DNA from 3 places in the Metabacillus indicus genome. Region 1 is predicted to be linked to each of the others. Evidence: predicted binding sites of a transcription regulator. Region 1 holds the regulator's gene; each other region holds the start of a gene.

Evidence for each region. The regulator LexA, encoded in region 1, represses DNA repair genes until DNA is damaged. The targets are predictions, from matches to a motif close to CGAACATATGTTCG.
Region 2: a site for LexA is predicted at 2,057-2,070, ahead of pcrA (DNA helicase PcrA). Genes of this name have one in related genera too.
Region 3: a site for LexA is predicted at 1,309-1,322, ahead of ACK1LH_RS13435 (DNA polymerase thumb domain-containing protein). Genes of this name have one in related genera too.

What each region holds. Positions count from the first base shown of each region.
Region 1 is NZ_CP176757.1:1,987,475-1,990,759, forward strand. Features, by position in the region: gene glnA (type I glutamate--ammonia ligase) at 1-149, shown strand, start outside; gene ACK1LH_RS09930 (hypothetical protein) at 207-1,649, opposite strand; gene lexA (transcriptional repressor LexA) at 1,745-2,365, opposite strand; gene yneA (cell division suppressor protein YneA) at 2,525-2,836, shown strand; gene ACK1LH_RS09945 (recombinase family protein) at 2,850-3,285, shown strand, end outside.
Region 2 is NZ_CP176757.1:325,466-328,750, reverse strand. Features, by position in the region: gene pcrA (DNA helicase PcrA) at 1-1,993, opposite strand, end outside; gene ACK1LH_RS01845 (heptaprenylglyceryl phosphate synthase) at 2,102-2,788, opposite strand; gene ACK1LH_RS01840 (DUF3231 family protein) at 2,956-3,285, shown strand, end outside.
Region 3 is NZ_CP176757.1:2,632,931-2,636,215, forward strand. Features, by position in the region: gene ACK1LH_RS13435 (DNA polymerase thumb domain-containing protein) at 1-1,251, opposite strand, end outside; gene ACK1LH_RS13440 (YqzH family protein) at 2,355-2,546, shown strand; gene ACK1LH_RS13445 (SDR family NAD(P)-dependent oxidoreductase) at 2,584-3,285, opposite strand, start outside.

The DNA of each region.
Region 1 (3,285 bases):
TTGATCTTCTGAAAACAGACGAAGTAATCATCAACGCACTTGGCGAGCATTTGTTTGAGCATTTTGTAGAAGCGAAAGAAATCGAATGGGATATGTTCCGCACTCAAGTTCACCCATGGGAACGCGAGCAGTACATGTCTCAATACTAAGAATCACACTCAAAAACCTCAGCTGTCTGCTGAGGTTTTTTTGCACAATCAAGCTTTTTAGTCAATTCCATCTGATTTTCTTTTTTGAAGATAGTCCTTCAGCAGCCTCATTATGGCTATTACGGCAAGTATGGAACCAACTGCAATCCCGGATAAAGCGACCACGAGTGAAATGTATTCAAAAATAGAGTAATTTGCAAGCTTGTTCCAGCTTATGCTGCCTTTCCAGTCCTCAATGACAAGGTTCATGCCATAGATTCCGGAAATAACCGTATAAGTAGTAAGGATCAGCAGCAGGGAATTGTGGCGTTTGCTGGCCAGCTTCTCCTGGTTTTGATAAAGACTGTCCATCGTATTCTTCACTTCTTTATAGAGGGTCTCAATTTTGAACCTGTCTTTCATCATAACAGAAAGCTCCTGGCCTTCCGTTCTGCTGCTGATTTCTGAAAAGATATACTTAGCGGTGAAATTAGCAATCGAGCGGATCAGACCTTCCATTTTATCCTGTTTCTGATCAATGTAGAGCTGTGAATAGCTGTATGAAAGCTTTAGAAGAACAATTTTATAGAAAAGATGCAGGATGAGATTGTAGTAGAGCTGTCCAACCATTTCTTCCGCGGTCACGTTCTCCTGACCCACATCATTCGTAATTTTAGTGAATGTATGATCACTCACAACGTGAAAGCTGCCGGGTGACCACCTGTCGTAAATGTGATCCTTAAGATAGTGGTCTATATATGCGGAATTGCTTGCGGACATATACGGCCTGCCGTTTTGATCATAGCCATTTATGTGGCCTATTCGAAAAAGAGTATCCGAAGAAATCTCTGCGTCCTTTTCTGTCAAAAGATAACTGCTGACAAACATTCTCTCGTCAATAAAGTAGGGAAGGCTTCCAAGGTAAGTTGACTGGCTGTTTTCACTTTTTTCTATATACGGGACAACAGAGGGGCACAGCTCTTCAAAAATAAAATCCTGAATCTTTTCGTAAGTGCCCAGTCCTGAATGAAGAACAGTTCCTTTTTCTTCTGTAATAAATGGTTCAAGAACCCTGAAGTGATCCATAAAATCGAGTGCATCGCTCAGTGACCATGTATTGCTGTTTGATGTCAGCTCTGTCCTTATGGTGATCATTCCGACAGAAAAAGGGCATATATACAGATCGATTGAGTGGACATTGAAAGAATATTCATTTACAGCTGTACGAAGCGTGCATTTTCTGTCAAAGGATTTTGAGTATCGATTTATAGCCTTATCCTGATGCTGATCCGGAAAGAGAATCTGTTCTATGTACGGCATAAAATAATGTTTCAGGCGTTTATGGGGAAGACTTGTTTTCTCTCCGTAAAATTTTGTCTGCTGGGCGCTGCTGTTAATGCTGAAAAATTCAAATCCGTTCGCCTTAAGTTCATCAGTCAGCTGGGAGATGCAGTCGCTGTCCCATGAAAAAGGAAAAATAAATTGGGCATTCGCCCGCAGAATGGCCGGTTCTTTTGTCATAGGCACCCTCTCATCTTTTTTTTATTATTATGTTCCCCTGAGAGAAGGCTGCAAAACAGGCAAATAAAAAAACTTTGCCTGTAAAAGCAAAGTTTTCAGTGTATGTTTCTATAAACTCCAACAACTTTTCCCAGGATGACAACATGTCTGAGAATAATCGGTTCAAGTGTAGAGTTTTCCGGCTGAAGGCGCACGTAATCTTTCTCTTTGAAAAAACGTTTGACAGTTGCCTCATCATCCTCTGTCATGGCAACAACGATATCCCCGTTGTTTGCAGTGTTCTGCTGTTTGACAATAACCATGTCCCCGTCAAGAATACCGGCTTCAATCATACTGTCTCCCATAATCTCGAGCATGAAGATCTGATCATCGGATGCGGCGAACGTATCTGGAAGAGGAAAATATTCCTCGACGTTTTCAATGGCTGTGATCGGGGAACCGGCTGTTACTTTCCCGATTACAGGAACGTTAATCACGCTTGAACGCGGAATCATCGCTGTCTCATCTTCTAATATTTCGATCGCTCTCGGCTTTGTCGGATCCCGTCTGATCAGCCCTTTGCTTTCAAGCCTGGCAAGATGGCCGTGCACAGTTGAGCTCGAAGCAAGGCCCACTGCTTCGCCGATCTCACGGACTGATGGCGGATATCCTTTCTTTTGTACTTCAAGCTTAATAAAAGTGAGGATATCCTGCTGCCTCTTTGAAAGTTTTGTCATTTTATCCACCTCGCGTCCTGTAATTTATGTTGATTATAGCATGTTTTTCCTGCATATACAAACATAAGTTCGAAAAATGGCGTTGACAGAAACGTTTGTTCGCATTATACTGAAACTATCAAATATACGAACAAACATTCTATTAAGGTGGGGATTGAGTTGAAAGGTTCATTATCTTACGTTATTTCTTTCTTTGCAGTTGTCATTGTAGCTGTCTTTGCATTATCATACACAGGAGAAAAAGAAAGCCTTGATCATTATGTATCCATTGAAATAGCAGAAGGTGACAGTATATGGAGCCTTGCAGATCAATATGAAGAGCATCACCGCATGTCCAAAACCGATTTCGTTGAATGGGTTCAGGATAAAAACGGACTGCCGACAGCTGTGATCAAGTCAGGAGATTCTGTGGTTCTTCCTATTGATAAACAAACCTACCATGACGGGACACAGCTGGCATCAAGAAAATAGGGAAGTGAGAACACTGAACGCAATCATCTACTGCAGAGTCAGCACTAGAAAAGAAGAACAAGAGACATCACTCGCCCGGCAAAAAGAAGAACTTTTGGCCCTTTCAGCAGCACATGGCATGAATGTGGAAAAGATTATTGAGGAACAGGCGAGCGGATATGAGGTTGAAAGAGAAGGTATTTTTGAAATATTTGACTGTATAAAGGAACAGAAAATTGACGCCATTGTTATTCAGGATGAGACAAGACTGGGGAGAGGGAACGCCCGCATCGCCCTTATTCATTTTTTCGCAAAAGAAGGCATTACGATCTATACGGCCACGCAGAATGGAAAGCTTTTTTTGTCTGAAGCCGATTCCATGGTTCTGGAAATTGTAAGCATTGTTGAAGAATATCAGCGGAAGATCCATAATCTGAAAATTAAAAGAGGTATGCAGCGGGCGGTTGAAA
Region 2 (3,285 bases), 1.7 Mb from region 1:
CTGTAGAGGCTGCAATCGGTCTTGTAACGGCAGGTCTCCGTTCAGGCCGTGCTTTTGCACCGAATGGCGAAGAGCTCTTTTTCACTTCATTCAGATTTTCAATCAGAGCGGATGGAATTTCAGATATGAATCTTGATTCAGGGTTCATGCTCGTCCGCCCGAAGAGAGTTCTCATTTTCGCATTTGTGATAAACAGCTCTTTTTCTGCACGGGTAATGCCGACATAGGCAAGGCGGCGCTCCTCTTCCATTTCCTCTTCTTCCATAAGAGAGCGGCTGTGTGGGAAGACGCCTTCTTCAACGCCCATCAAAAAGACTACCGGGAACTCAAGGCCCTTTGCAGAATGAAGCGTCATTAACACGACCGCTTCTTTAGAGGCTTCCTCATCATCGTCTAATTTATCAATGTCCGCCACTAAAGCAAGATCAGTCAGGAATGCAACAAGACTCTTATCCTCGCTGTTCTTTTCAAAGTTCTGGGTAACAGACAGGAACTCGTCGATATTCTCGAGGCGGCTTTGCGCTTCGATCGTTTTCTCCGTTTTCAGCATGTCGCGGTAGCCTGTTTTCTCAATCACTTCTTCTGCTAGCTCCGTGACAGACAGATAATCCTGCATGTTGGCCATGTTCCGGATCAGTTCGCGGAAATCTACCATCGCACTGACTACACGTGCACTGACACCGGCAAACTCAATCTGTTCAATCGCCCCGAAGAGGGACAGATCATTATCTGCCGCATACTGGGCAATCCGGTCAACAGAAGTCGCTCCAACACCGCGTTTTGGCACGTTTATGACGCGTGCCAGACTGATGTCATCATCAGGGTTTGCAATCAGTCTCATATAAGCGAGGATATCCTTAATCTCTTTTCTGTCATAGAACTTGATGCCGCCGACAATCGTATAATTGATGTTCGACTTCAGCAGAATTTCCTCGATGACACGGGACTGGGCGTTCGTTCTGTAAAGAATCGCAAAATCTGAAAGCTTTCTGCCCTGTGTGGAGACGAGCTGATTGATTTTGCCCGCCACAAACTGCCCTTCGGCCGATTCGCTGTCCGCACGGTAGTAGCTGATTTTCTGTCCTTCATCATTTTCAGTCCAGAGATTTTTCGCCTTGCGGTTCATATTATTTTTTATGACGCCGTTTGCCGCTTCAAGAATGCGCTGTGTCGAGCGGTAGTTCTGCTCAAGCAGAATCACACTGGCAGACGGATAATCTTTTTCAAAAGAGAGGATATTCGCAATATCAGCTCCGCGCCAGCGGTAAATCGACTGATCCGAGTCTCCGACTACGCACAGATTCTGAAAACGCGATGCAAGCATTTTCACGAGCAGATACTGCGCTCTGTTCGTATCCTGGTACTCATCCACGTGAATGTACTGAAATTTGCGCTGGTAGAATTCAAGCACTTCAGGCACACGCTGAAACAGCTGAATCGTCGTCATGATCAAGTCATCAAAATCAAGAGACTGGTTTTTGAGCAGTTTTTTCTGATAATCCTTATATACGTCGCTTGCAACCTGCTCGTACATGCCGCCCGCTGTTTTTTCGAATTCCTCGGGAGTGATCAGTTCGTTCTTCGCATTGCTGATGCTTCCCAGCATGCTGCGGGGATCAAATTTCTTCGGATCAATATTCCGGTCTTTCAAGATCTGCTTAATAACGGACAGCTGATCTGTCGTATCCAGAATCGAGAAATTTCTGCTGATGCCGATCCGGTCGATGTCACGTCTTAAAATTCTTACACACATCGAGTGGAATGTAGAAATCCAGATATCATCTGCTCCTGGTCCAAGCAGCTTTCCGATACGCTCCTTCATTTCCCTTGCCGCTTTATTTGTAAATGTAATGGCAAGGATATTCCACGGAGCGACGCCCTTTTCAACCATCAGGTACGCGATTCTTCTTGTGAGAACGCTTGTCTTTCCGCTCCCCGCGCCTGCCATGATCAAGAGCGGTCCATCCGTTGCCTTGACCGCTTCCTTTTGCATGTCATTCAAGCCATTTAATAATTGATCTGTTAAAAATTGCACGTTCCGGACACCACCTTATATCAAACGTATGTTCTTATTTTATCTCATCACCTGAGTGTTATGCAATTATGGTTTTACCGCTTTTACCGTTTTCAATGCGGCTTCCAGGTCCTCGTAAATAATGTTGCCGACAACAACGGCATCGGCATGCTCGGCCATTTCGGCTGCCTGTTCAGGCGTCTGAATGCCGCCTCCGTAAAACAGTTTTGTCTCAGAAAGCACTTTGCCTGCCGCCTCCACAACATTCACATCGCCATAAGTTCCGCTGTACTCCAGATAGAAAATCGGCATGTGAAACATGTTTTCAGCCAGTCTTGCGTATGAGACCACGTCATCAGCAGTCAATTCAGTCCTTGCATCTGTGAGCCTGGCTGCTTTGCAGTCCCCGTTCAGAATGCAGTAGCCTTCCACGAGGAGTTCATCCCAGTTCATAAGATCTCCATATTCTTTTACCGCCTCATGATGCAGCCCCATTACCCATTTTGCATCCCTGCTGTTCATCACAGACGGGATGAAATACAAATCAAAACCGGGCATGATCGACTCAATCTCTGATACCTCAAGCACACACGGCACAAGGTATCTTCTGATTCGGGACATTAAGTTTAACACATTATCCATCGTTACATTGTCGCTTCCCCCGACAATGATGGCATCTGTTCCTGACTCACATATTTTCTCGAGTGCAGCGTCGCTTATTTCTTTATCGGGATCGAGTTTGAATACATGCTTCCACTCGCTCACATCATACATAGCCGTTCCTCCTAACAATCAGGTTCCATTCAAACATTATATCAAATTAATGCCCTGCAAAAAACGCACACATGCTATGAAGGTTTTGACAATCTGATTACGTTTTGGCGCAACTGTTCATAATTCTGCTTTTCAATGAAGAAACTAGCTCTATGGAGGGATGGACCTTGAATAATAAATATCCGCTCAGTTCGTCTGAAATTGGGACACTGTGGCTTACATATCAGGAAAAAACAATGATTTTACGCGTATTGGAATACTTCATGGAAAAATCAGATGACCAGCAGGCGAAAAATATTATGGGCGGTCTTTGGCAGGAACTCAATCACTTCGTCACAAAAATGGAAGGCATTTTTGAGCAGGAGGGCGTTGCGATTCCTAAGGGGTTTACTGAGAATGATGTGAATCTGCAGGCTCCAAAGCTTTATGACAACGGATTTGACATCATGTTTCTCCGTATTTTAAAAGAAGTGAGCATGGGGATGTACACACTCAAT
Region 3 (3,285 bases), 650 kb from region 1:
TCCGCCGACAAGCTTGGCGCGGTGCCTTGCTGTGCCTGCGTTTGTATAGGAAACGGCCCGCAGCAGGGCATTGGGTCCGTATTTCCCGCGGATGGAGTCCATGACATAGCCAAGGATCTGTTCTTTTTCGCGGTTTGGCTGGAATAAATCGAGCTGCATTTCGGAATCATCTTCAATGTTGGAGAGGGCAATCGAAATTTTCCGGACAGTTTTATGTGCGTAAAATTGTTCAAATAAGGCGAGGCATGTTTCGTAGAGCTCCATTGTGATGTTGGTCGGCCGTTCCATCGTCCGTGAGCGGTGAAATCCGCCTCCAAGCTCATCATGGCTGTAGCCGATGCCGAGACTGATCGTCCTGCCTGCCTTCCTGTGCGTGCGCGCCCTTCTTGCGACTTCTTCGCACATTTCAAGAATGACGTGCTGTACCTCTTCCGGATCAGGATAATCCCGCATGAGAATCTGGCTCTTCCCGAAGCTGATCTGCCCCTGCAGAATCGGCGCACCAATTTCAGAGAGATCAACGCCCCAGGCATGGTAATAAAGCTGGTTGCCCATAATCCCGAACTTTTTCTCAAGTACTTCAAGCGGATGAGCCGCTAGTTGCCCTACGTTGAAAATGCCCATCCGGTTCAGCGTTTTTTCGACTCTGCTGCCGATGCCCCACATTTCCCGGAGCGGCTGCACCTTCCACAGTTTTTCCTTTACATCGTCGTACGTCCATTCCGCAATGCCCTTTTTCTTTGCCTCAAGATCAAGGCAGATTTTCGAAAGCAGCATATTGGGTCCGATGCCGATTGCACACGGCAGCGAAAATTCACGGTCCATATCATCTCTGATTTTTGCAGCAACCTCCCACGCATCTCCCCAAATCCCCTCCACTCCGTCAACTTGGATGAAGCTTTCGTCGACACTGTACGTGTGGATGGCATCCTTCGGGACATACCGGTGAAACAGGCGCGTCAGTTCAGTCGAAATACGGACAAAAGAAGCCATTTTTGCGTTCACAATCCGAATGCGGGAATCTTTCGGAATTTCGAACAGACGGGATCCGGTCTTGATGCCAAAATCTTTTTTCAGACAGGGCGAAGCCGCCAGGACAATACTTCCCTGCCTTTCTGTGTCACCAACCACCGCCAAATGGCACGTAAGCGGGTCAAGACCTTCCAGAACCGCCGCGCAGCTGGCATAAAAGCTCTTCATATCAATGCACAGAATCTTTCGTTTTGGAAATTGGCTGTAATCCTCAATCATCGTTCTTACTCCTCACAACAGAATATATGTTCCCATTCAGTATATGCTAATAGTAAGCGAATATACGTTCGATTTCAATGGTAGTTTTTGCTACGAAATGCGGAGCCGACTGTTCAGGCCTGGCAGTCAGATAAGAAATCACCGGAAAAGTCCGGTTTTGACTTTTTCGGTGATTTTGTTCTGACAGAAGGACTAGGAGGCGGAGCTGGACAATGCGAAAAGCGGAATCGGCCGTTTAGCTCCGATTGGCGGATAAGAAATCACACGGAAAGGCCGAACTTGCCTTTTCTGGGGATTTTGTTCCGACTGAGGAGTTGGCCGGTGCAGCTGGACAACGCGAAATGCGGAATCGCCTTGTTTAGCTCCGAAGGACAGAAAAGGATCCGACGGAAAAAGCCGGTCTTGCTTTTTCCGTCGGATCCTTTTTGGCCGAGGAGTTAGGCGATGGAGCTGGACAACACGAAAAGCGGAGCCGACTGTTCAGGCCTGGCAGTCAGATAAGAAATCACCGGAAAAGTCCGATTTTGACTTTTTCGGGGATTTTGTTCTGACAGAAGGACTAGGAGGCGGAGCTAGACAATACGAAAAGCGGAATCGTACCCTCAAAAACCGAAATTCAAAAATTGAGGGTACTAAAAAGCCGGTATCGTGCCCTCAAAAACCAAAATTTAAAAATTGAGGGTACTAAAAAGCCAGATTTGTACCCTCAAAACCCAAAAACCAAAAATTGAGGGTACTAAAAAGCCGGTATCGTGCCCTCAAAAACCAAAATTTAAAAATTGAGGGTACTAAAAAGCCAGATTTGTACCCTCAAAACCCAAAAACCAAAAATTGAGGGCACTAAAAGCCCGGATTCGTACCCTCAAAACACAAAAATCATAAATTGAAGGCACTAAAAAGCCAGTATCGTACCACCAAAACTCAGAAACCAAAGATTGAGGGTACTCAAAAGTCTCCCGCCCCTCTTTTCCGGGTGACCCTATGGAGCTGCTGGCCCAACACAAAAGGCGGAGCCGCTAAATCAGACCCTTGCCCCCCCACAAAAACCCCCGCTTGGCATCTCCCCCAATCCTCCTTATAATCAGGATAGAACGAGGTGGAACATGAACGAAAAATGGATTTTGAAGATGATTCTGCAGTCTTTTCAGCAGTATGAGCTGCACGGATCATTGAGTAAAAAAGAGGAAGAAGAACTTGTTGCAAAAGTGATGCAGAAGCGGGCGCAGGAGGATTCGGAGTGGTTTGAGACGGTCGAAGATGTTGTGTACGGGTTTGTGACGAATCAGGAATTGTAGCAGAAAAAAACAGCCTGCCTTTGCCGGCAGGCTGTTTTCACTTTTTGGATAATGCTTTCCCCGCGAGCTTTTCAAACACGCGCGGCATGAGCTGATAAAAGCTGCTGCCGGCATTCATCCAGCCGGGCAGGTTGATTTCGCGCTTTTCGGTCATCATGGCGCTGACAATTTTTTCAGATACTTTATCAGGATCAAGCATAAAGCGCTGAACATTTTTTACGTACGTTCCGCTTTGATCTGCAATATTGAAAAAATTCGTCTGGATCGGCCCCGGGTTGACGGATGTGACGTGAATGCCGGTGCCGGCAAGCTCCATCCGGAGGCTGTTTGTGAAGCCGAGAACCGCATGCTTTGTTGCTGAGTACAGGCTTGATTTTGGTGTTGCGAGCTTTCCGGCCTGTGAGGCGATGTTGATGATATGTCCGTCATTCCGTGCTCTCATCCCCGGCAGGACCATTTTGGTGCAGGCAATTAGTCCGAATACGTTCACCTCAAACATGGAGGTCATTTCATCCAGTGTAGCCTCTTCCACTGTGTTAAAGATGCCGAAGCCGGCGTTGTTGACGAGCACATCAATTTGAGGGACACTGTCCAAAATCCGGGCGAACGTCTGCGCGACAGCGTCCAGGTCGCTTACGTCGAGCGGATAATACGTGCAGGTGACGCCATATTGATCAGAGATTCGTTTTGCTGCTGCGGCAAGCAGGTCAGCCCGTCTTGCAATCAGGATTGGATGTGC